DNA from 3 places in the Halopseudomonas sp. T1L2 genome. Region 2 is predicted to be linked to each of the others. Evidence: predicted binding sites of a transcription regulator. Region 2 holds the regulator's gene; each other region holds the start of a gene.

Region 1 (7,042 bases), 370 kb from region 2:
GCAGCGAGATCCCGGCCAAGGTCGACGAACTCATTCAACTCTGCGCCGCCGAAAGCGAAAACGCACCGCTCTACCGGGACATGCTGCTCGACGTGATTCGCATGGCCCAGGCGGATCGTAACCGCTGGGACGCGAAGATCATGCTGCACACCATTCGCGAAATGGAGCAGGCCTTTTCGCGCATGGAAATCTTCAAGCGTCGCCGCAAGGTAACCGTTTTCGGCTCGGCGCGAACCCCGATTGATCATCCCCTGTATGCGCTTGCCAGAGCCATGGGCGAAGAGCTAGCCGCCAACGATTACATGGCCATCACCGGTGCCGGCGGCGGCATCATGACCGCCACCCACGAGGGCGCCGGCCTGGATCACAGCCTGGGCTTCAATATCACCCTGCCCTTCGAGCAACGCTCCAATAACATAGTGCATGGTACCAGCCACGACCTGTCATTCGGGTTCTTCTTCCTGCGCAAGCTGTTCTTCGTCAAGGAAGCGGACGCGCTGATTCTCTGTCCAGGCGGATTCGGCACACTGGATGAAGCGCTCGAGGTGCTGACGCTGGTGCAGACCGGCAAGAGCCCGATGGTGCCCATCATCCTGCTGGACCAGCCTGACGGGCAGTACTGGCAGGCCTTTTTACAGTTCGTTCGCAGCCAGCTGATCGACAATCACTACATCAAGCCTGACGACATCAACCTGCTGACACCCTGTTCATCCCCCGCACAGGCAATGCAGGTGGTGCTCGACTTCTACAGCAACTATCACTCGTCTCGACGTGTAGACGACCAGTACATGCTGCGCCTGAACCGACCACTGACCGCGCAGGCACTCGCCCAACTGGACGACCGGTTCGGCCATATCTGCAAATCAGGCGGTTTTGTGCAGCAGGGTGTCTGCGATCAGGAGAGCGATGAGCCGGAGCTGGGCGAGCTTACCCGTCTGTGCTTTGACTTCAACGAACGAGACCAGGGAGGTCTGAGGACACTGATCGACTTCGTCAATCAGCCTGAAAACTACCAAAGCCCCGGTACTGCATAAACCGAAGCTGTTTGCTGCGCTCGGCCGGGTCTGACGCCCGGCCTTCCGGAAAGCGCTTGGCAAACACCCGCTGAGCCAGTGCCGTCCAGTCCTGATCAAACTCTGCAAGGGTCCGTTCAACCAGCGCCTCGGCCACACCGCGCTGGCGCAGCTCTTCTTTCAGACGAGCAGGCCCGTAGCCGCGCTGGCTGCGAGCATACAGATAGGCTTCACAGAAACGCGCATCGCTGAGCAGGCCATCTTCGACCAGACGGTCCAGCTCAATCTCTGCCGCATCGGTTGCCGCACCTCGCTGGCGCAGCTTGCGCAACAACTCGCTGTAGCTGTGCTCACGCCGCGCCAGCAGGTCCATCGCGGAGCGACGGATCGCTGCCGGACTGTCCAGCGCGGTACGCGGGCGCATCAAACCAGGCTCTTAGCCTTCCAGCTCGGCATCGGCTTCAGCCTCCGCCTTGGCCTTGCCCGGCTTGGCCAGCAACTGGTCACGGATGGCCTTCTCGATTTCATCCGCGATCTGCTGGTTATCCTGCAGGAACTTGGCTGCATTGGCCTTGCCCTGACCGATCTTGTTGCCCTGATAGCTGTACCAGGCGCCGGATTTCTCAACCAGACCAATCTGCACGCCCAGATCGATGATCTCGGCGTTGTGGTAGATGCCGGTACCGTACAGAATCTGGAATTCAGCCTGACGGAACGGCGGAGCCACCTTGTTTTTCACGACTTTGACGCGGGTCTCGCTGCCGACAACCTCGTCGCCTTCCTTGACCGCGCCGGTACGGCGAATGTCCAGACGCACAGAAGAGTAGAACTTGAGCGCGTTACCACCGGTGGTGGTTTCCGGATTGCCGAACATGACGCCAATCTTCATGCGGATCTGGTTGATGAAGATCACCAGGCAGTTGGCGTTCTTGATGTTACCGGTGATCTTGCGCAGCGCCTGGGACATCAGACGGGCCTGCACACCGACGTGGTGATCACCCATTTCGCCTTCGATTTCGGCCTTGGGCACCAGCGCTGCCACCGAGTCGACGATGATCACGTCCACCGCATTGGAACGCACCAGCATGTCGGTGATTTCCAGTGCCTGCTCACCGGTATCGGGCTGCGACACCAGCAGGTCATCCACGTTGACACCCAGCTTGCCGGCATACTCCGGGTCCAGCGCGTGCTCGGCATCAACGAAGGCGCAGGTTGCACCGTGCTTCTGCGCCTGGGCAATAACCGACAGGGTCAGCGTGGTTTTACCGGAGGACTCCGGCCCGTAGATTTCAACAATACGGCCCTTGGGCAGGCCGCCGATACCGAGGGCGATATCCAGACCGAGCGAGCCGGTAGAGATGGCCGGAATGGCCTGGCGCTCGTGATCACCCATGCGCATTACCGCGCCCTTGCCAAACTGACGTTCAATCTGGCTCAAGGCAGCCGACAGCGCCTTCTTTTTGTTCTCGTCCATTTCGCATCCTCTTGGCTTGGGGCGGGCACCGCGGCGACCGACCGATCAACTACTGTATATTTGGTCAGTATTATTCCACAGAAAAAATGGCCCGCCTACCCCCGATTTCACTCAGACTGACAACCGGTTCGCAGGCTGCTTGTGCGCCTCTTTGACCAGCCGTTCCAGAGCGTGCAGCACCGTCTGGGCGCGCACCTCTCGGCGTCCGCCCTGGAAGCGCTTGCACTCGCTGACGACGCTGCCGTCGGCCAGGGCCCAGCCAAACCAGACGGTCCCGACCGGCTTCTCTGCACTGCCGCCATCAGGGCCGGCAATACCGCTGACCGCAACCGCCATTGCCGCCCCGGCAGCCTCCCTGGCTCCGGACGCCATCGCTCTGACCACCGGCTCGCTGACCGCGCCATGAGCCTCGATAACCTCTGCGTTCACCCCAAGCCAACGGCTTTTGCTGGCGTTGGCGTAGGTGACGAAGCCGGTCTCGAACCAGCGCGAACTGCCAGCCACCCGGGTTATTGCCTCGGCAATCCCTCCGCCCGTGCAGGACTCAGCGGTGCTGACCTGCAGCCCCTGCTGTTCCAACACTTTGCCAAGCCTCGCAGCGGCAGAGTCGATCAGCGGGTCATAATGCGACATGGTTCACTCCTGTACGAACGGATATCAGGCAACAGCATGCCAGTTGGCGCGCTGCCTGCGAATACCCTGCGACCACATTCAGCCGCCTCGGGTTCCTGCTGCCGGAGTCGCCGGCAGCACTGCAGCAGCCACCAGCGACGTGATACCCTTTGCGCCAACCTGAAACGGCGTCTCAGCCACCGCCCTCAGCGCATCCATCGCGCCCGGTGACACCGCCTTTGCCGCATATTTCGAGTCATTGATGAAAAAGAGCAAAACCGAATCCTCCGCCCACACGCCGATGATGCAGCAGTACTTCAGCATCAAGCAGCAGCATCCCGAACAGCTCCTGTTCTACCGCATGGGTGACTTTTACGAACTGTTCTACGACGACGCGAAAAAAGCCGCCCGTCTGCTCGATATCACCCTGACCGCACGGGGCCAGTCCGGCGGCCAACCGATTCCGATGGCCGGCATCCCGTTCCATGCCGCCGAGGGCTATCTGGCCAAGCTGGTCAAGCTGGGCGAGTCGGTTGTCATCTGTGAGCAGGTTGGCGATCCGGCCACCAGCAAGGGCCCGGTCGAGCGCCAGGTTGCCCGCATCATTACCCCCGGCACGGTCAGCGATGAAGCGCTGCTCGATGAGCGTCGCGACAACCTGCTGGCCGCGCTGGTGGGCGCCGAGCGCGGCTTTGGCCTGGCTACGCTCGACATCAACAGTGGCCGCTTTGTGGTCATGGAACTGCGCGGCTGGGAAACTCTGCTCGGGGAGCTGGAACGTCTGGCACCGGCCGAGCTGTTGATTCCCGATGACTGGGAAAGCAACACGCCAATCGAGCGCCGCCGCGCCGTGCGTCGTCGCGCCCCCTGGGAGTTCGATCAGGACAGCGCCTTCAAGGCCCTCACCCAGCAATTCGGCACCAAGGATCTGGTCGGCTTCGACTGTCAGGACCTGACCCTCGGCCTCGGCGCTGCCGGTGCGCTGCTGAGCTATGCCAAGGAAACCCAGCGCACCGCCCTGCCGCACATCCGCAGCATCGCTCAGGAGCGTTTTGAAGACAGCGTGATTATCGACAGCGCCAGCCGCCGTAATCTGGAAATCGACCAGAACCTGTCCGGTGGCCGCGACAACACCCTGCTCGACGTACTCGACCATACTGCAACGGCCATGGGCAGCCGCCTGATGGCGCGGTGGCTGAATCGCCCCCTGCGGGACCTCAAGGTCCTGGGTGCGCGCCAGGACAGCATCAGCGCCCTGCTCGACCAGCAGTTCTACCTCGACCTTCAGCCGCAGCTCAAGGGCATCGGCGACATCGAGCGCATCCTTGCCCGGGTTGCCCTGCGCTCTGCGCGGCCGCGCGATCTGGCACGCCTGCGCGACGCGCTGGCCGCCCTGCCCGCACTGCAGGATTGCATGCAGGCGCTGGAAACACCGCATCTGCGCAATCTGGCCGAGCAGGTACGCACCTACCCGGAGCTGGCCGAGCTGCTGGAACGCGCCGTGATCGACAACCCGCCCGCGGTGCTGCGCGACGGCGGCGTGATCAAGCCCGGTTTCGACGCCGAGCTGGATGAGCTGCAGAACATCAGCGAGAACGCAGGCCAGTATCTGATTGATCTGGAAACCCGCGAGCGCGAGCGTACCGGGCTGAGCACCCTCAAGGTCGGCTACAACCGGGTACACGGCTACTTTATCGAACTGTCGCGCAGCCAGGCCGATCAGGCGCCGGCAGATTACATTCGCCGCCAGACCCTGAAGGGCGCCGAGCGCTTCATTACCCCGGAACTGAAAGCCTTTGAAGACAAGGCGCTGTCGGCCCGCAGCCGCGCGCTGGCTCGTGAAAAGCAACTGTACGACGAGCTGATCGACCGTCTCAACGAGGACCTTGCCGCACTGCAGACCACTGCCGCCAGCCTGGCCGAAATTGATGTGCTCTGCACCCTCGCCGAACGGGCCGGCAGTCTCGATTACAGTCGCCCGCGCTTTATCGAGGGCAGCCAGTTGAAGATCAGTCAGGGCCGTCATCCGGTCGTCGAGCAGGTGCTGGAAACGCCCTTCGTGGCCAACGATCTGGACCTGGACATCGACACCCGCATGCTGGTGATTACCGGCCCCAACATGGGCGGTAAATCCACCTACATGCGCCAGACCGCGCTGATCGTGCTGCTGGCCCATATCGGCAGCTTTGTACCGGCGGCAGGCGTCGAGCTGTCCTGCGTCGACCGCATCTTCACCCGCATCGGTTCCAGTGACGATCTGGCCGGCGGCCGCTCAACCTTCATGGTCGAAATGAGCGAAACCGCCAACATCCTCAACAACGCCACCAGCGCCAGTCTGGTGCTGATGGACGAAGTCGGCCGCGGCACCAGCACCTTCGACGGCCTGTCACTGGCCTGGTCTGCTGCCGAGTATCTGGCCAAGGTTCGCGCCTTCACCCTGTTTGCCACGCACTACTTCGAGCTGACCGGCATGGCCGACACCGACGAAGGCGTGGCCAACGTGCACCTGAACGCCACCGAACATAATGAACGCATCGTATTCCTGCATAACGTCCAGCCCGGCCCTGCCAGCCAGAGCTACGGCCTGCAAGTCGCCCAGCTTGCCGGTGTACCGCGTCCGGTCATCCTGCGCGCCCGCGAACACCTCGCCCAACTGGAGCAGCAGAGCCTGGAGCAGCACGGCAGCAAGCCCGCAGGCGACACTGAGCAACCGTTCCAGACCGATCTGTTCGCCAGCGCACCTCACCCTCTGATCGAACAGATCAAGGCACTGGATCCGGACGATCTCAGCCCGCGCCAGGCGCTGGACCTGCTGTACAAGCTCAAACGCGAGTGGGCGTAAATTCAGCAAATGATATTCATTTGCATCAAACGTGATGGAACTACGCTTTAATCTGCGCAAAACCCGGCGGCGCTCTGTACCGCCGGAAAAAAACTGCTAGACTACGCGCCAGATTTTGCCAGCCTGATTCAATGGAGACCTCACCATGACCTTTGTTGTTACCGACAACTGCATCAAGTGCAAATACACCGATTGCGTTGAGGTCTGCCCGGTCGATTGCTTCTACGAAGGCCCGAACTTCCTGGTCATTCACCCGGACGAGTGCATCGACTGCGCCCTCTGCGAGCCCGAATGCCCGGCCAATGCCATCTTCTCGGAAGACGAAGTACCGGAGGATATGCAGGAGTTCACCGAACTGAACGCCGATCTGGCAGAAGTGTGGCCGAACATCACCGAGAAGAAAGACGCACTGCCCGACGCCGAAGAGTGGGATGGCGTACCGGACAAGCTGCAATATCTGGAGCGCTAAGCAGCTAGCTGCTATGCAAAAAAAACCGGCCATGTGCCGGTTTTTTTATTGCTGCAAGCCTGAAGCTACAAGCTACAAGCTACAAGCTACAAGCTACAAGCTACAAGCGCACCAGTGTGGGCCTGTTCTTCCGGCTTAGGCTTTAGCTTGGGTTTTGGTTCTGGTTTGGCTTGAGGCTTGGAGCTTGCAGCTTGCAGCTTGCGGCTTATGAGGCTTGTGGGGCTTGCGGCTTGTGAGGCTGAGAGTTTGGAGTCAAATTTCAGGCAAAAAAAGGGGCGGGATAGCCCGCCCACTCTTTATTCCATATGTGCTTTCCGTGTCCAGCCATCCTGGCTTCATCATCCTGAAAATCCCTGACTCAGCTCCCTGCCGAGTAGCACCATCCTTTGCGCTTGGGTGAAGTTTAACGAATGCGGCATCGCCCGCAACCCCCCCTCCAGCAAGCACAACAGGCATATCACCAACAATAAAATCCTTAAATTTCATATATTTACTGTTTTTAGCACGGATAAAAACTCGTTCCGCCCACAGCCTGTAACGGCGAAGTCTCACACACATTGTAGGAAATCTCTTACAAGGCAAGCGCGCCTGCCCAGCCGGGTAACGGAGTAACAGGTTACTGCAACGCGGTG
Region 2 (7,042 bases):
TTCCTCGGCTGTTCCGGTTATGCCCTGCCACCGAAAGAGCGTTGCAAGGCGACCATTAACCTGGTGCCGGGCAATGAAGTGGCGGCAGATGACGAAGAAGGCGAGTCTCGCGTGCTGCGTGGCAAGCATCGTTGCGCTATCTGCGGCACCGCGATGGACAGTTATCTGATCGACGAGCGGCGCAAGTTGCATGTCTGTGGTAACAACCCGGATTGCTCGGGTTTCGAGATCGAGACAGGTCAGTTCAAGATCAAGGGCTATGACGGTCCAACCCTTGAGTGCGACAAGTGCGGCAGCGAAATGCAGCTCAAGACCGGCCGTTTCGGCAAGTATTTCGGCTGTACCAACAGCGAGTGCAAGAACACCCGCAAGCTGCTGCGTAACGGTGAGGCCGCGCCGCCGAAAGCGGATCCGGTGCCGATGCCGGAACTCAAGTGTGAAAAGGTTGATGATGTATACGTACTGCGCGACGGTGCTTCCGGCCTGTTCCTGGCTGCAAGCCAGTTCCCGAAAAACCGGGAAACCCGGGCGCCTCTGGTCAAGGAGCTGATTCCGCACAAGGCGGAGATCGATCCGAAATACCACTTCCTGCTGGATGCGCCGGTGGCTGATCCTGACGGCAATCCGACTGTCGTGCGCTACAGCCGCAAGACCAAGGAGCAGTACGTGCAGACCGAAGTTGAGGGTAAGCCCACAGGGTGGCGGGCTTTCCATGATGGCAAGCAGTGGTCGGTGGATGACGGCCGCAGCAAGAAGGCCAAGCGGTAAGGCAGGCAACCATGGCTAATGAAGTCTATACCCGCACCAATCAGGCGTTGTATTTTGCCCGCCGTGCGATCGAGTCCTGGCAGCAGGCAGAGCAGAGCGACGCAATCGATGCACTGACGCAGGCGCAGTATCATCGTGAGCATGCGGTTTTTCATCTCTACCGGGGCGTATTGGCGCTGATTCATGAGGTGGCAGACCGGTACCGCTGGCCGCTGGTTGATGCGCGTCAGGTCGAATCGGTGCTGGTACCCGCGGTAGTCAGTCGGTTTCCCGGTCCCGAGCTGGCGGAACTCACCGAGCTGGCTGACAGCGCTGGTACCTGGCTGGCCGGTGTCATTGCCGCCTGGCAGCGATTGCAGGCACCGCCGCAGCCGGTCGACAACTCGACCAACTCGCTGATTGCCACCAGTGCCACGCCGGTCACCGAGTGGACCAGTGTGCAAGCCGAGGAGGCTCTGCAGGAGGTTTCCCGTCGCGTACGTGCCTATCGCGACGGCATGCAGGAATGGTGAAGGCGGGATCGCGGATGCCGTGAGTACGGCGCTGTGTTACACTGCGCGCAGTTCAGACAGGAGATATCCGCAATGCCTTCACCCTTCCTTGAAATCGTCGAGCTCGCCAATGGCAAGGTTGCTCTGCGCCGTTCCGACGAAGAGGGTGAGCCGTTGGTGGTGATCGAGTTTTCCCGCGATGCGCGGGAATATCTGCAGGAAAGCTATATTGAAGTTGCCAAGGCGATGATCAGTGCCGGCATGCAGGCCGCTGGCCAGATGATGGATGAGGATGACGACGGCGACGCCATCCCTGAAAGCCGTGTCCTGCATTAATCGACACCGCGATAGTTCAAAGGCCAGCATTGAGCTGGCCTTTTTTGTATCTGTTTTCAGCCCAGATGGACGTTCAGGCTGTGGCAGCGGCCGGCCTGGGCCGCTCGTTCCAGGCGCGGGGCAATGCAGCTGTCGTGATCAAGCCAGCTGACAACGGTATGGCTGCCGCCCATCCTGAGCAGGTCGCAGCAGAGTTTGAGGCTGTCCATGCCGGCCTTGGAGCGCACGATCATGATGCGTTGAGGGTCGAGGTTGGCGCCGCGAAGCCATTGCTGGCTGAGTGCAGCGGGCGGGTCGATCAGGGTAAGCCAGCGCCGGCTGTCTTTCTGGCTCAGTTCGCGCAGCACCGGGGCCAGCCACTGCAGGCACTGGCGGGCGCTGCCTTGCAGGGTCATCTCGCTGTAACTGCCATCCTGTTCATCATCCTGCGGCAGTGCCTGTGCTGGCTGCGCAAAGGCACGGTGCTTCAGGCGTGTTGCCATCAGGGCGTTGTGAAACAGGTCGGTCTGGGTCAGGGTCTGTTGCTCGGTGCGGGCGTACTGCATGATCAGCTCCTCAGCGGCGGATAACTCCGACGCTTAAACCTTCAATGGTAAGTTCCTGTTCTGCAAGGTCGATCTCAATCGGCCTGAAGTCCGGGTTTTCTGCAATCAGCGAGACCTTGCGGCCCTGGCGCTGAAAGCGTTTTACCGTGACTTCTTCTCCTATGCGGGCCACTACGACCTGCCCGTTACGGGCTTCGCTGGTGCGGTGTACTGCCAGCAGGTCGCCGTCCATGATGCCGATGTCTTTCATGCTTTCCCCATGGACCCGCAGCAGGTAGTCGGCGCGGGGAGTGAAAAAGTCGGGGGAGATACGGCAATGGTCTTCGATATTTTCAAGCGCCAGAATCGGCGCACCGGCTGCCACTCGACCGATCACCGGAAGCTGGTCATCACTGGCTTCGCTATCCGATTCCGGCAGGCGAATACCGCGCGAGGCGCCGGGGATCATCTCGATAGCGCCCTTGCGGGCCAGGGCGCGCAGATGGTCTTCGGCTGCGTTGGGCGACTTGAAGCCCAGAGTCTTGGCAATATCGACGCGCGTCGGCGGGTAGCCGTTGCTGTCCATGTATTCCTTGATGAACGCCAGAACCTGCTGTTGTCGCGCGGTAAGTTTCTGCATGGCGGGTTGCCTGTGTTTTTATCCAGTAACTGAGATTATATACAGTTGTTTTGCTCCGGCAACCCCTAATTTTCGTGTCGCTGTTCACCGCTTTGCCAAAGGGAGGATGGGATTTACGTGGGCAGGAAGGTAGTCTGGGGTTGACACTAAAATCGTTTTAAACGTATGTTTGAAACGAATGTTTGCCTCACTTGGGGGAGCGCATGGCGCAGTCCGACACGGTCAAGCGAATACTTGACGCCGCAGAACAGCTTTTTGCCGAAAAGGGTTTCGCGGAAACCTCTCTACGCCTGATTACCAGCAAGGCAGGCGTCAATCTGGCCGCGGTCAACTACCATTTTGGCTCAAAGAAGGCATTGATTCAGGCCGTATTCGTCCGGTTCCTGGATCCCTTCGTCAGCAGCCTTGAGAAGGAACTGGATCTGCGCGAGTCGCGTGACAAGGGCGCGCCACCCAGTCTTGAGGTGCTGCTCGAAATGCTGGTTCAGCAGGCGCTGGCAGTGAAGCCGCGCAACGGCCATGACCTCTCAACCTTCATGCGGTTGCTAGGGCTCGCATTCAACCAGAGCCAGGGCCATCTGCGCAAATACCTCAGCGAGGTGTATGGCAAGGTATTTCAGCGTTATATGCAGCTTCTGGTCAGTGCTGTGCCGGGCATACCTCCGCAGGAGCTGTTCTGGCGCGTTCACTTTATGCTCGGCAGCGCGGCCTTCACCATGTCCAGCATGAAGGCGCTGCGTGCGATTGCGGAGGCGGAGCTGGGCGAGCCGCGTCCGGTCGACGATGTGTTGCGGCTGATGGTTCCGTTCCTGGCAGCCGGAATGCGCGCCGAGAGCGCGACGTTGAGCCGGCCCGAGGCGATGGCGCTGTAACCTGCATTTACCTCCGCTGCGCTGTCCGCTAAGGTGTGCGCAGCGCTGGAGGTGACATGCAGCTCGATCATATTCATATTTCCCTGAACGATCAGACCCTGGTTGGCTTCTGCGCTGGCGAGGTTGTCTGTCGTTATGCCGTATCCACAGCGCTTAATGGCCCTGGCGAGCAGGAAGGGTCTGGCTGCACGCCGCGCGGCGCCCATCGGGTGCGCGCTCGAATCGGCGATGGTCAGCCGCTGGGTGCCGTGTTCATCGGCCGGCGTCCCACCGGGGAGGTATGGACCCGGGCGCTGGCGGAGCAATTTCCCGAGCGTGACTGGATTTTGACCCGAATTCTCTGGCTCTGCGGTGAGCAGGTCGGATTCAACCGCGGTGGCCGGGTTGATTCCCAGCGCCGCTATATCTATCTGCATGGTACCGGCGACGATCAGCCGATGGGTGCGCCGCTGTCCCATGGCTGCATTCGTCTGCGTAATGCCGACATGCTGGAACTGTTCGAGCGCACGCCGGTCGGTTGTAGCGTTCAGATTGACGCGCAGTGATGATGCGCTGTCGTTTTCAGGAGAAGCAATATTGAAACAGGGTGCCTTGATGCTGGATCTGCCTGGCCTTTGGCTGGAAGCAGAGGACAGGCAGATGTTGCGTCAGCCGGAAGTCGCCGGCTTGATCTTGTTTGCGCGCAATACAGAATCGCCGCGCCAGGTCGCCGAGCTGGTAAGGGCCATCCGCAAGGAGCGCCCGGACATGCTGATAGCGATAGACCAGGAAGGCGGGCGCGTTCAGCGCCTGCGCCGTGACGTACTCAGGCTGCCCGCGCTGGCTGACGTCGCTGCGGTGGATGACGCGCAGGCTGACGCGGTGGCCCGGGCTGCTGCCTGGGTAATGGCGACCGAGATGCTGGCCTGTGGTATCGATATCAGCTTTGCGCCGGTTCTTGATCTTGATTACGGTCGCAGTCAGGTGATCGGTAATCGCTCGCTTGGCGGCGATCCTGATCGCGTGGCACGTCTCGCCAGTGCCTATATTGATGGTCTGCACGCGGCGGGTATGGCGGCCACCGGCAAGCACTTCCCTGGCCACGGCTGGGCCGAGGCGGATTCGCACTTTGCGCTGCCGGTGGATGACCGGTCACTGGAGGATATTCGCCAGAGCGATCTGGTGCCCTTTGCGGCGCTTGCCGGCAAGCTGGACGGCATCATGCCGGCCCACGTGGTGTATTCGCAGGTTGATGCGTTGCCCGCCGGATTCTCGACCTGCTGGCTGCAGGACATCCTGCGCGCAGAGCTGGGTTTTGATGGCGTTATCTTCAGTGATGATCTGACCATGGCCGGCGCGCATGCGGTTGGCGGTATGGCAGAGCGGATCGATGCCGCGCAGGCGGCGGGGTGCGACATGCTGCTGATCTGCAATGATCGTGCGGCGGCGGAAGAAGGGCTGGTGCACGCGCAGAAGCAAGGCTTGCAATGCCCGGCCCGCATCGCTCGCATGCTGACGCTCAGGCCGGCCGGTGCCGATTACCATGCGACGCCTGAATGGCGTCAGGCTGTTTCCTTGCTGAGGGAGTTTGATCTGGTTTGAATGATTTCATCGAACAGTTGCCGGAGCAGTTGCAGCTCGATCAGCTTCCGCTGATTGGCGAGGCCTGGATCTACCATGTGTTTGCCGTGGTGCTGGCGTCGCTGGTGACCGCCTATATCGCCAAGCGTGTGCTGGACCACATGCAAAAGCGTGCCGAGAAAACCCGCAATATCTGGGACGATGCGCTGGTCGATGCGGCCCGGCGCCCGGCCTGGGTGCTGATCTGGAGTATGGGGCTGCTTTGGGCGGCGCGGATTACTGCGCTGCAGATGGATGATGATCTGGCAGCGGTGCTGGATCAGGTGCAGCGGGTGCTGCTGATCGTGCTGCTGACCTGGTTCATCCTGCGCATGATGCGGCAGGTTGAGCAGCGGCTTGTTGATCCTGCCTACAGGGAGACTCCGGCCGACAAAACGACGGTTGGTGCGATTGGCAAGTTGCTCAGGGCTTCTGTGGTCATCACTGCGGCGCTGGTCGTGTTGCAGTCGCTCGGATACAGCATTTCCGGGGTGCTGGCATTTGGTGGTATTGGTGGTATTGCCGTCGGCTTTGCTGCCAAGGATCTGCTTGCGAACTTCTTCGGCGGGCTGATGATCTATCTGGATCGCCCCTTTGTGGTGGGCAACTGGATACGCTCGCCGGATCGCAACATTGAAGGTACCGTCGAGGATATCGGCTGGCGTTTGACCCGGATTCGCACCTTCGACAAGCGCCCTCTATACATCCCCAACGCGGTGTTCGCCAATATTGTGGTGGAAAACCCCTCGCGCATGACCCATCGGCGAATTTACGAGCATATCGGTATTCGCTATGACGATATCAAGCGCATGGAGCCCATTGTGGCGGATGTGCGCAAGATGCTGCAGGCGCATGAGGATATCGATCAGGAACAGACTCTGATGGTGTTCTTTGATCGCTGCTCGCCGTCGTCGGTGGATTTCTTTATCTACTGCTTCACGACGCCGGTATGGGCCGAGTTCCACCGGGTGAAGGAGGATGTGCTGTTGAAGATTCTGGCGATCGTCGAGAAGCATGAGGCTCAGGTCGCATTTCCGACGTCGACCATTCATTTGCCGGATGCGCTTGAGTTGCGCAGCGCTCAGCTTGCCGACGGGCGGCCGCGCGATTCTGTGCGTGAGCTGCAGGAGAGTGACGCGTGAGCGGGATTTGGGGTGTTATCGGTGGTACCGGCCTCAGTGCCCTGGACGGTCTGGAAATCGAGAGTGAAGAGCTGATTCAGACTCCTTGGGGTGCGCCTTCTGCGCCGGTTGTCCGTGGCCGTATTGACGGGCAGGCGGTCTGTTTTCTGGCGCGGCATGGTCATCCGCATCGGATACCGCCGCATCGGGTCAATTACCGGGCAAACCTCTGGGCGCTGCGGGAAGCCGGAGTTGATCGCATCGTTGCGGTCAATGCGGTCGGCGGTATTCACCCGCAGTTGCAGACCGGCACGTTCTGCGTGCCGGATCAGCTGATCGACTATACGTGGGGGCGTGCCTCGACTTACTTCGAGGATGATCTGCAAAGCGTCACCCACATTGATTTCACCTCGCCCTACGACGAGCCAGTGCGCGAGCAGCTGCTGGCCGCCCTCAAGGCGCAGAATATCGGTTGTCTGCCGTTTGGCGTCTACGCGGCAACCCAGGGGCCGCGGCTGGAAACTGCGGCCGAGATTCGAAGGTTGGAGCGCGATGGCGCGGATCTGGTCGGCATGACCGGTATGCCCGAGGCGGCGCTGGCCCGAGAGCTGGGGCTCGCCTACGCCTGTCTGGCGCTGGTGGTCAATCCGGCGGCCGGCAAGGCGACCGAGGTGATTACCATGGAAGCTAT
Region 3 (7,042 bases), 440 kb from region 2:
GATACCCTGGTTGGCGAGAATGGGGTGCTGTTGTCGGGTGGCCAGCGTCAGCGTCTGGCGATTGCCCGTGCGCTGCTCAAGGACGCGCCTTTGCTGATTCTCGATGAGGCGACCTCAGCGCTGGACACCGAGTCCGAGCGTCATATCCAGGCCGCGCTGGATCGGGTGATGCAGGGGCGTACTACGCTGGTTATTGCCCATCGCCTGTCCACCATCGAAAAGGCTGACGTGATCATGGTGATGGATCAGGGCCAGATCGTTGAGCGAGGCACGCACGCGGAGCTGCTGGCGCTCAATGGCTATTACGCCCGACTGCACAGCATGCAGTTCGAGGAAGAGAGCGACGTACAACATTAATATCACCATGCGCATGGGTGCGTGGTGCTGAAACAGGTAACCGAGACAATGAAACTGAGCATGCCCCGATTCGATTCCGCGCCGGTTCTGGTGGTGGGGGACGTGATGCTGGATCGTTACTGGCATGGGCCGACCAATCGTATTTCGCCGGAAGCACCGGTGCCGGTGGTCAAGGTCGATCAGATCGAGGATCGCCCTGGTGGGGCGGGTAACGTCGCGCTGAATATTGCAGCGCTCGGCGCTCCGGCCTGGCTGGTGGGCGTTACCGGAAAGGATGAGGCGGCACACAGCCTTCAGCAACGGCTGAATGCTGCCGGCGTCTACTGTGATTTTCAGCAGCACGAGGCGCTGCCGACCATCACCAAGCTGCGAGTCATGAGCCGTCACCAGCAACTGATTCGGCTTGATTTTGAAGAGCGCTTTGACACCGACGCCGATGCCTTGCTGGCTTCGGTTCGCGGTCTGCTGGACAAGGTCAAGGTGATGATCCTGTCGGACTACGGCAAGGGCGCGCTGGTCAATCATCAGGCGCTGATTGCTGCAGCCCGCGAGCGCGGTATTCCGGTGCTGGCTGACCCCAAGGGCAGTGATTTCTCCATTTACCGTGGCGCCAGCCTGATTACCCCGAATCTGTCCGAGTTTGAAGCGGTGGTCGGTCACTGCGCGAGTGAGCAGGAGCTGGTCGACAAGGGCCTGGCGCTGATTGAGGAGCAGGACCTGGGCGCGTTGCTGGTCACCCGTAGCGAACAGGGCATGACGCTGCTGCGCAAGGGTGAGGGTGCATTGCACCTGCCCGCGCGGGCGCGCGAAGTGTTTGATGTGACCGGCGCGGGCGATACCGTGATCTCTACCCTGGCGGCGGCGCTGGCGGCGGGCGAGGATCTGCCCCTGGCCGTCGCACTGGCCAACCTGGCGGCAGGTATTGTGGTCGGCAAGCTTGGCACGGCGGCGATCAGTGCGCCGGAGCTGCGTCGTGCCGTGCAGCAGGCGCAGGGCAGCGGTCGCGGAGTGCTGGGTGTCGAGCAATTGCTGCAGGCATTGGATGATGCCCGTGCCCACGGCGAGAAGGTGGTCTTTACCAATGGCTGCTTCGACATTATCCACGCCGGTCACGTTGGCTATCTGGAAGAGGCGCGCGCTCTGGGCGACCGGCTGATTGTGGCGATCAATGATGATGCCTCGGTGACACGCCTCAAGGGGCCGGGCCGGCCGATCAACAGTGTCGAGCGCCGCATGACTGTGTTGGCGGGGCTTGGGGCGGTCGATTGGGTCATCAGTTTCAGCGAAGACACCCCTGAGCGGCTGCTTGAGCAGGTCAAGCCGGATGTGCTGGTCAAGGGTGGAGATTACAGCGTTGATCAGGTCGTTGGTGCGCCGATCGTGCAGGCCTACGGCGGTGAGGTAAAGGTGCTCAACTTTGTTGAAAGCTGTTCGACCACAGCCATTGTTGAAAAGATTCGCGAGCGTGACGAAGGCTGATTAGCCCGGGTTAGCGCAGCAGCCGGGTTCTGCCTCAGAGGCTGTTTGTGCTGCTTGCCTTGCTCCACCCGGAGCGGCTTGGGCGCCCTGCGCTCTGCTTCTCTTGTGCCCTGACGGTGGCTTTCCACGCCATTGTCAGGGTGTCTGTTCTGAATGTCTTCCCTGACTTTTCTGCGCTGCCTCAAGCGCCGTTTGTCGTGCCTGCGTGTTTGCAATTGACCACCGCCATGCGAATAAATATGCTGTACGCATATACAGTATATTTCTGAGGTTTCCATGGGCGCAGTGGTCGCACTTGATCGGTTGCTGGAAACGCGCCGTGTCTGGCGCGGACGACAGCAGGGTGAGCCGCTTGCCGGGCAGCCAACCGGGCACGCGCAACTGGATGCGCTATTGCCCGGTGGTGGCTGGCAACTGGCCGCGCTGAACGAGATTTTGCTGGGCGCTCCCGGCAGTGGCGAGTTGCAGCTGCTGTGGCCACTGCTGGCGCGGCTGACCCAGGCCGGTGAACGGGTGGTGCTGGTCGGTGCGCCGGCAATTCCCTTTGCCCCGGCCTGGCAGGCTGCGGGTGTAGTGCTGGCGCAGGTCTCGTTGTTGCAGGTCGGCGGTGCCGAGCGGCTCTGGGCGGCGGAGCAGTGCCTGCGCTCGGGGAGTTGTGGTGCGGTGCTGTGCTGGCCGGAGCAGGCCGATGACCGGGCGCTGCGACGGCTGCAGGTGGCGGCTGACAGCGGCCAGACGCTGGCCTTTGTGTTGCGCCATCGTCGTGCTGCCGATAACCCCTCACCGGCAGCGCTGCGTCTGCTGCTGGATAACCAGCCTCGGCAGTGGCGGGTTCTCAAGTGCCGCGGTGGCGTGCCTCCGGCACGGCCAGTCCCGGTAGCATTCTGAGGTCATCATGCGCTGGCTTTGCATTCTCTTTCCCCAGCTGGCTCTGGATGCGGTGTTGCGCAGTCGGGAGGACGCCAACGCGCCATTGGTTCTGCTCAGCGGGCCGCCGCAGCGGCGGGTATTGCAGGCAGTTAACGAGTCGGCCCGTGCTCAGGGGCTGCGATCAGGACAAAGCCTGACCCACGCGCGCATGTTGCTGGAGCGCTTTGATACGGTCGAGCACGACCCGGCACAGACCGAGCATTGGCAGCAGTTTCTGGCCAGTTGGGCGTACGGCTTCAGTGGTCATGTGAGTCTGGATTTCCCCCGCACCCTGTTGCTGGAGGTGGCCTCCAGTTTGCGTTTGTTCGGTCCCTGGCCTGAGCTGGAGCAACGCCTGCGCGCCGAGCTGCAGGCGCTGGGCTTTCAGCATCGGCTGGTGCTGGCGCCCAACCCGTTGGCGGCGCGGGTGCTGGCCAACGTGGCAGACGGTTTGGCGGTAGACGAGCTGGCGCTACCGGCCGAGCTGCAGCGTTTGCCGGTGGCGCGCAGCGGCCTGCCGAGCGAGCTGGTCGAGAGTTTGCAACGCATGGGCTTGCGCCGCCTGCAGCAGGTGCTGGAATTGCCCCGTGACGGGCTGGCCAAACGCTTCCCGCCCCAGTTGCTGGCGCATCTTGATCAGCTTCAGGGGCATCACCCGCTGGCGCTCGGTTGCTACCAACCGCCGGATCGATTTCGTCAGCGCATCGAATTCAACTTTGACGTTGAGTCGAACACCTCGCTGCTGTTCCCGCTGCGGCGCCTGATCAGTGATCTGGCGACCTTTCTGGCCGGGCGAGACTGCGGGGTTCAGCGCTTTGCACTGATTCTGGAGCACCGCCGCCAGCCCGCCAGCGAGGTACCAGTCGGCTTGCTGGGGGCCGAGCGTGACCCCGAACGGCTGTTCGAGTTGGCGCGGGGGCGGCTGGAGCGTATCGAACTGGCCGCGCCGGTACAGGCGTTGACCCTGCTCGCCGAAGATCTGCCGCGCTTTGTACCGGCCGCAGCAGAGCTGTTCAGTAATCGGCCGCAGCAGTCGCAGAGCTGGCTGCAGGTATGTGAACGGCTGCGCTCACGCCTGGGCGACAGAGTCGTTCAGCCGCTGGCCGCGGTGGATGAGCACCGGCCCGAGCGCAGCTGGCTGGCGCAGGAGCGGGGCGACGCAGCTGCGCGACCGCCCGGGCCGCGGCCGGGCTGGCTGCTGGCCGAGCCGGAGTTGCTCAATGACCTGTTTCCGCGGGTGCTGGCCGGACCGGAGCGGATCGAATCCGGCTGGTGGGATGGCGAGGACGTGCGGCGTGACTACTACCTGATCGAAACCCGCGACGGACGCCGGGCCTGGGCCTTTCATGCCGCCGGACGCCCCGGACCATTCTGGGTGCACGGATGGTTCGCATGAATGTGGGTTATGCCGAGCTGCATTGTCTCTCCAACTTCAGCTTTCAGCGCGGGGCGTCAAGCGCGCAGGAGCTGTTTGCCCGCGCCAGGCAGCATGGCTATGACGCTCTGGCGATTACGGACGAGGCCAGCCTGGCCGGCATAGTGCGTGCCTGGCAGGCAGCGCAGGAGTCCGGTATGAAGCTGATCGTCGGTAGCGAGGTTCAGCTTGAGGATGGCCCCAAGCTGGTGTTGCTGGTCGAGAACCTGACCGGCTATCAGAGCCTGTGCCGGCTGCTGACTCTGGCACGCCGTCGTGCCGGAAAGGGTGAATACTGTTTGCGGCTTGAGGACCTGACTGACGCGCTGGATGGCTTGCTGGGCCTGTGGCTGCCGCGCCACGGTCAGGATGAGGAGCACGGCCGGCAGCTGCAGCCGCTGCTGCCGGGGCGCCTGTGGCTGGCAGTCGAACTGCACCGCGGGCCGGATGATGCGCGCAAGCTGGATCAACTGCAGGGGCTGGCCGCACGGCTCGGTCTGCCCTGTGTTGCCAGTGGTGACGTACACATGCATGTGCGCGGGCGGCGGGCCCTGCAGGATACCCTGACCGCGCTGCGCCACCACTGTACGGTGATGGAGGCGGGCAGTCGGCTGTTTGCCAATGGCGAGCGCCACTTGCGCAGTTTATCGGCGCTGGCCGCGATCTACCCGCCGGCGCTGCTGGCCGAAAGCCGCCGTATTGCCGCACGCTGTCAGTTCGACATGGGTGAGCTGCGCTACCAGTATCCGCGCGAGCTGGTGCCTGAGGGGCATACCCCGTCCAGCTGGTTGCGTGAACTGACTTGGCGCGGTGCGGCCTGGCGTTGGCCAAACGGGGTCAGCGACAAGGTGCGTTCGCAGCTGGAGTATGAATTGGAGCTGATCGCGGAGAAGGCCTACGACAGCTACTTTCTCACCGTGCAGGACATCGTTGCCTTCGCCCGCGAGCAGCAGATTCTCTGTCAGGGCCGCGGCTCGGCTGCCAATTCGGCGGTGTGTTTTGCGCTGGGGATTACCGAGATCGACCCGGATCGCAGCAATCTGCTGTTCGAGCGCTTTATCTCCCGCGAGCGCGATGAGCCGCCGGATATCGATGTGGATTTTGAGCACGAGCGGCGCGAAGAGGTCATTCAGTACATCTTCCGCCGTTACGGTCGTGAGCGGGCGGCACTGACCGCTGTGGTTACCCGTTATCTGTCGGCGGGCGCAGTACGTGATGTAGCGCGGGCAATGGGTCTGGCGCAGGAGCAGGTCGATCAGCTTGGCCGTTGCTGCAGCCGCTGGAGCAAGCAATTGCCCAGCGCCGAGCGGCTGGCCGAGGCCGGGTTTGATGTGAACAATCCCTGGCTGCACCGGGTGCTGACGCTGGCGGGCGAGCTGATCGGCTTTCCGCGGCACCTGTCGCAGCATCCGGGCGGTTTTGTCATATCGGACGCGCCGCTCGATACTCTGGTGCCGGTCGAGAATGCCAGCATGGCCGAGCGCACGTTAATCCAGTGGGACAAGGATGACCTGGATGCGGTCGGCATGCTCAAGGTGGATGTACTGGCGCTGGGGATGCTCAGCGCGCTGCGCCGTACCTTTGATCTGTTGCGGCGCCACCGTGGCCGCGATCTGACGCTGGCGAGCATCCCAGTCGATGACGCGCCGACCTACGAGATGATCAGCCGTGCCGATACCGTCGGCGTGTTTCAGATCGAGTCACGGGCGCAGATGGCGATGCTGCCGCGGCTGCGCCCGCGCTGTTTCTATGATCTGGTGATTCAGGTGTCGATTGTGCGGCCCGGACCGATTCAGGGCGACATGGTGCATCCGTTTCTGCGCCGCCGTAACGGCGAGGAAGCCGTCGACTATCCCTCACCGGAATTGCGCCAGGTATTCGAACGTACACTCGGCGTGCCGCTGTTTCAGGAGCAGGTAATGGCGCTGGCAATTGTGGCCGCCGGCTACACGCCGGGCGAGGCGGATGAGCTGCGCCGTTCGATGGCGGCCTGGAAGCGCCACGGCGGGCTGGAGCATCACCGCCAACGGCTGACTGAAGGCATGCTGGCGCGCGGTTACAGTCAGGCCTTCTCCGAACGCATCTTTGAGCAGATCAAGGGGTTTGGCAGCTACGGCTTTCCCGAATCCCATGCCGCCAGTTTTGCGTTGTTGAGCTATGCCAGCAGTTGGCTGAAATGCCACGAGCCGGCGGCCTTTGCCTGCGCCCTGATCAACAGCTGGCCGATGGGTTTCTACAGCCCGGACCAGTTGCTGCAGGACGCACGCCGTCACCAGATCGAGATCCGGCCGGTGGATGTGCGCTGCAGCGATTGGGACTGTTCACTGGAAGCGGTCGAGCGGGAGGGCGCGCAACCGGCCATTCGCCTTGGGCTGCGGCAGGTGAAAGGCCTGAATCGGAACGATGCCGAGCGATTGCTGCAGGCGCGCGCGCAACAGGCTTTTGTCGATGTGGCGGATCTGGTCCAGCGCGGCGGTTTGAGCAATCGTGCCCGCGCGCAACTGGCCGACGCCGGTGCGCTGCGCGGGCTGGCGGGCAATCGTTTTCGTGCGCGCTGGGCGGTGGCGGGAGTCGAGCCGCAGCTGCCGTTGCTGCAGGCGCAGCACGATCAGGTTGAAAGCCCTGCGCTGATTCCGCAGCCTTCGGTGGTTGAGAATATGGAGGCCGATTACGCCAGTCTCGGCACCAGCATGGGGCCGCATCCGCTGGGGCTGCTGCGCGAACAGCTGCGTGAGCTGGGTTGCCGCAGCTCGCGTGAGCTGCTGGCCCTGGCGCCGGATCAGCCGGTGCGGGTGGCCGGGCTGGTTATCGGTCGCCAGCGCCCGCAGACCGCCACCGGGGTGACCTTTGTCACCCTGGAAGACGAGTTCGGCATGATCAATG

The links. The regulator LexA, encoded in region 2, represses DNA repair genes until DNA is damaged. The targets are predictions, from matches to a motif close to CTGTNTNNNNANACAG.
Region 1: recA (recombinase RecA) is a predicted target of LexA. The motif match lies at 2,540-2,555, and genes of this name have one in related genera.
Region 3: imuA (translesion DNA synthesis-associated protein ImuA) is a predicted target of LexA. The motif match lies at 2,079-2,094, and genes of this name have one in related genera.

What each region holds. Positions count from the first base shown of each region.
Region 1 covers NZ_AP040865.1:69,335-76,376, reverse strand. The annotation lists gene ACZ5WQ_RS00370 (LOG family protein) at 1-1,034, shown strand, start outside; gene ACZ5WQ_RS00365 (regulatory protein RecX) at 994-1,437, opposite strand; gene recA (recombinase RecA) at 1,450-2,487, opposite strand; gene ACZ5WQ_RS00355 (CinA family protein) at 2,599-3,120, opposite strand; gene ACZ5WQ_RS00350 (hypothetical protein) at 3,199-3,375, opposite strand; gene mutS (DNA mismatch repair protein MutS) at 3,362-5,941, shown strand; gene fdxA (ferredoxin FdxA) at 6,087-6,410, shown strand.
Region 2 covers NZ_AP040865.1:438,226-445,267, forward strand. The annotation lists gene topA (type I DNA topoisomerase) at 1-768, shown strand, start outside; gene ACZ5WQ_RS02030 (DUF6586 family protein) at 780-1,280, shown strand; gene ACZ5WQ_RS02035 (hypothetical protein) at 1,353-1,595, shown strand; gene sulA (SOS-induced cell division inhibitor SulA) at 1,652-2,140, opposite strand; gene lexA (transcriptional repressor LexA) at 2,151-2,759, opposite strand; gene ACZ5WQ_RS02050 (TetR/AcrR family transcriptional regulator) at 2,963-3,631, shown strand; gene ACZ5WQ_RS02055 (L,D-transpeptidase) at 3,688-4,176, shown strand; gene nagZ (beta-N-acetylhexosaminidase) at 4,226-5,212, shown strand; gene ACZ5WQ_RS02065 (mechanosensitive ion channel family protein) at 5,209-6,372, shown strand; gene ACZ5WQ_RS02070 (S-methyl-5'-thioinosine phosphorylase) at 6,369-7,042, shown strand, end outside.
Region 3 covers NZ_AP040865.1:22-7,063, forward strand. The annotation lists gene hldE (bifunctional D-glycero-beta-D-manno-heptose-7-phosphate kinase/D-glycero-beta-D-manno-heptose 1-phosphate adenylyltransferase HldE) at 406-1,836, shown strand; gene imuA (translesion DNA synthesis-associated protein ImuA) at 2,113-2,724, shown strand; gene ACZ5WQ_RS00020 (Y-family DNA polymerase) at 2,732-4,141, shown strand; gene ACZ5WQ_RS00025 (error-prone DNA polymerase) at 4,117-7,042, shown strand, end outside.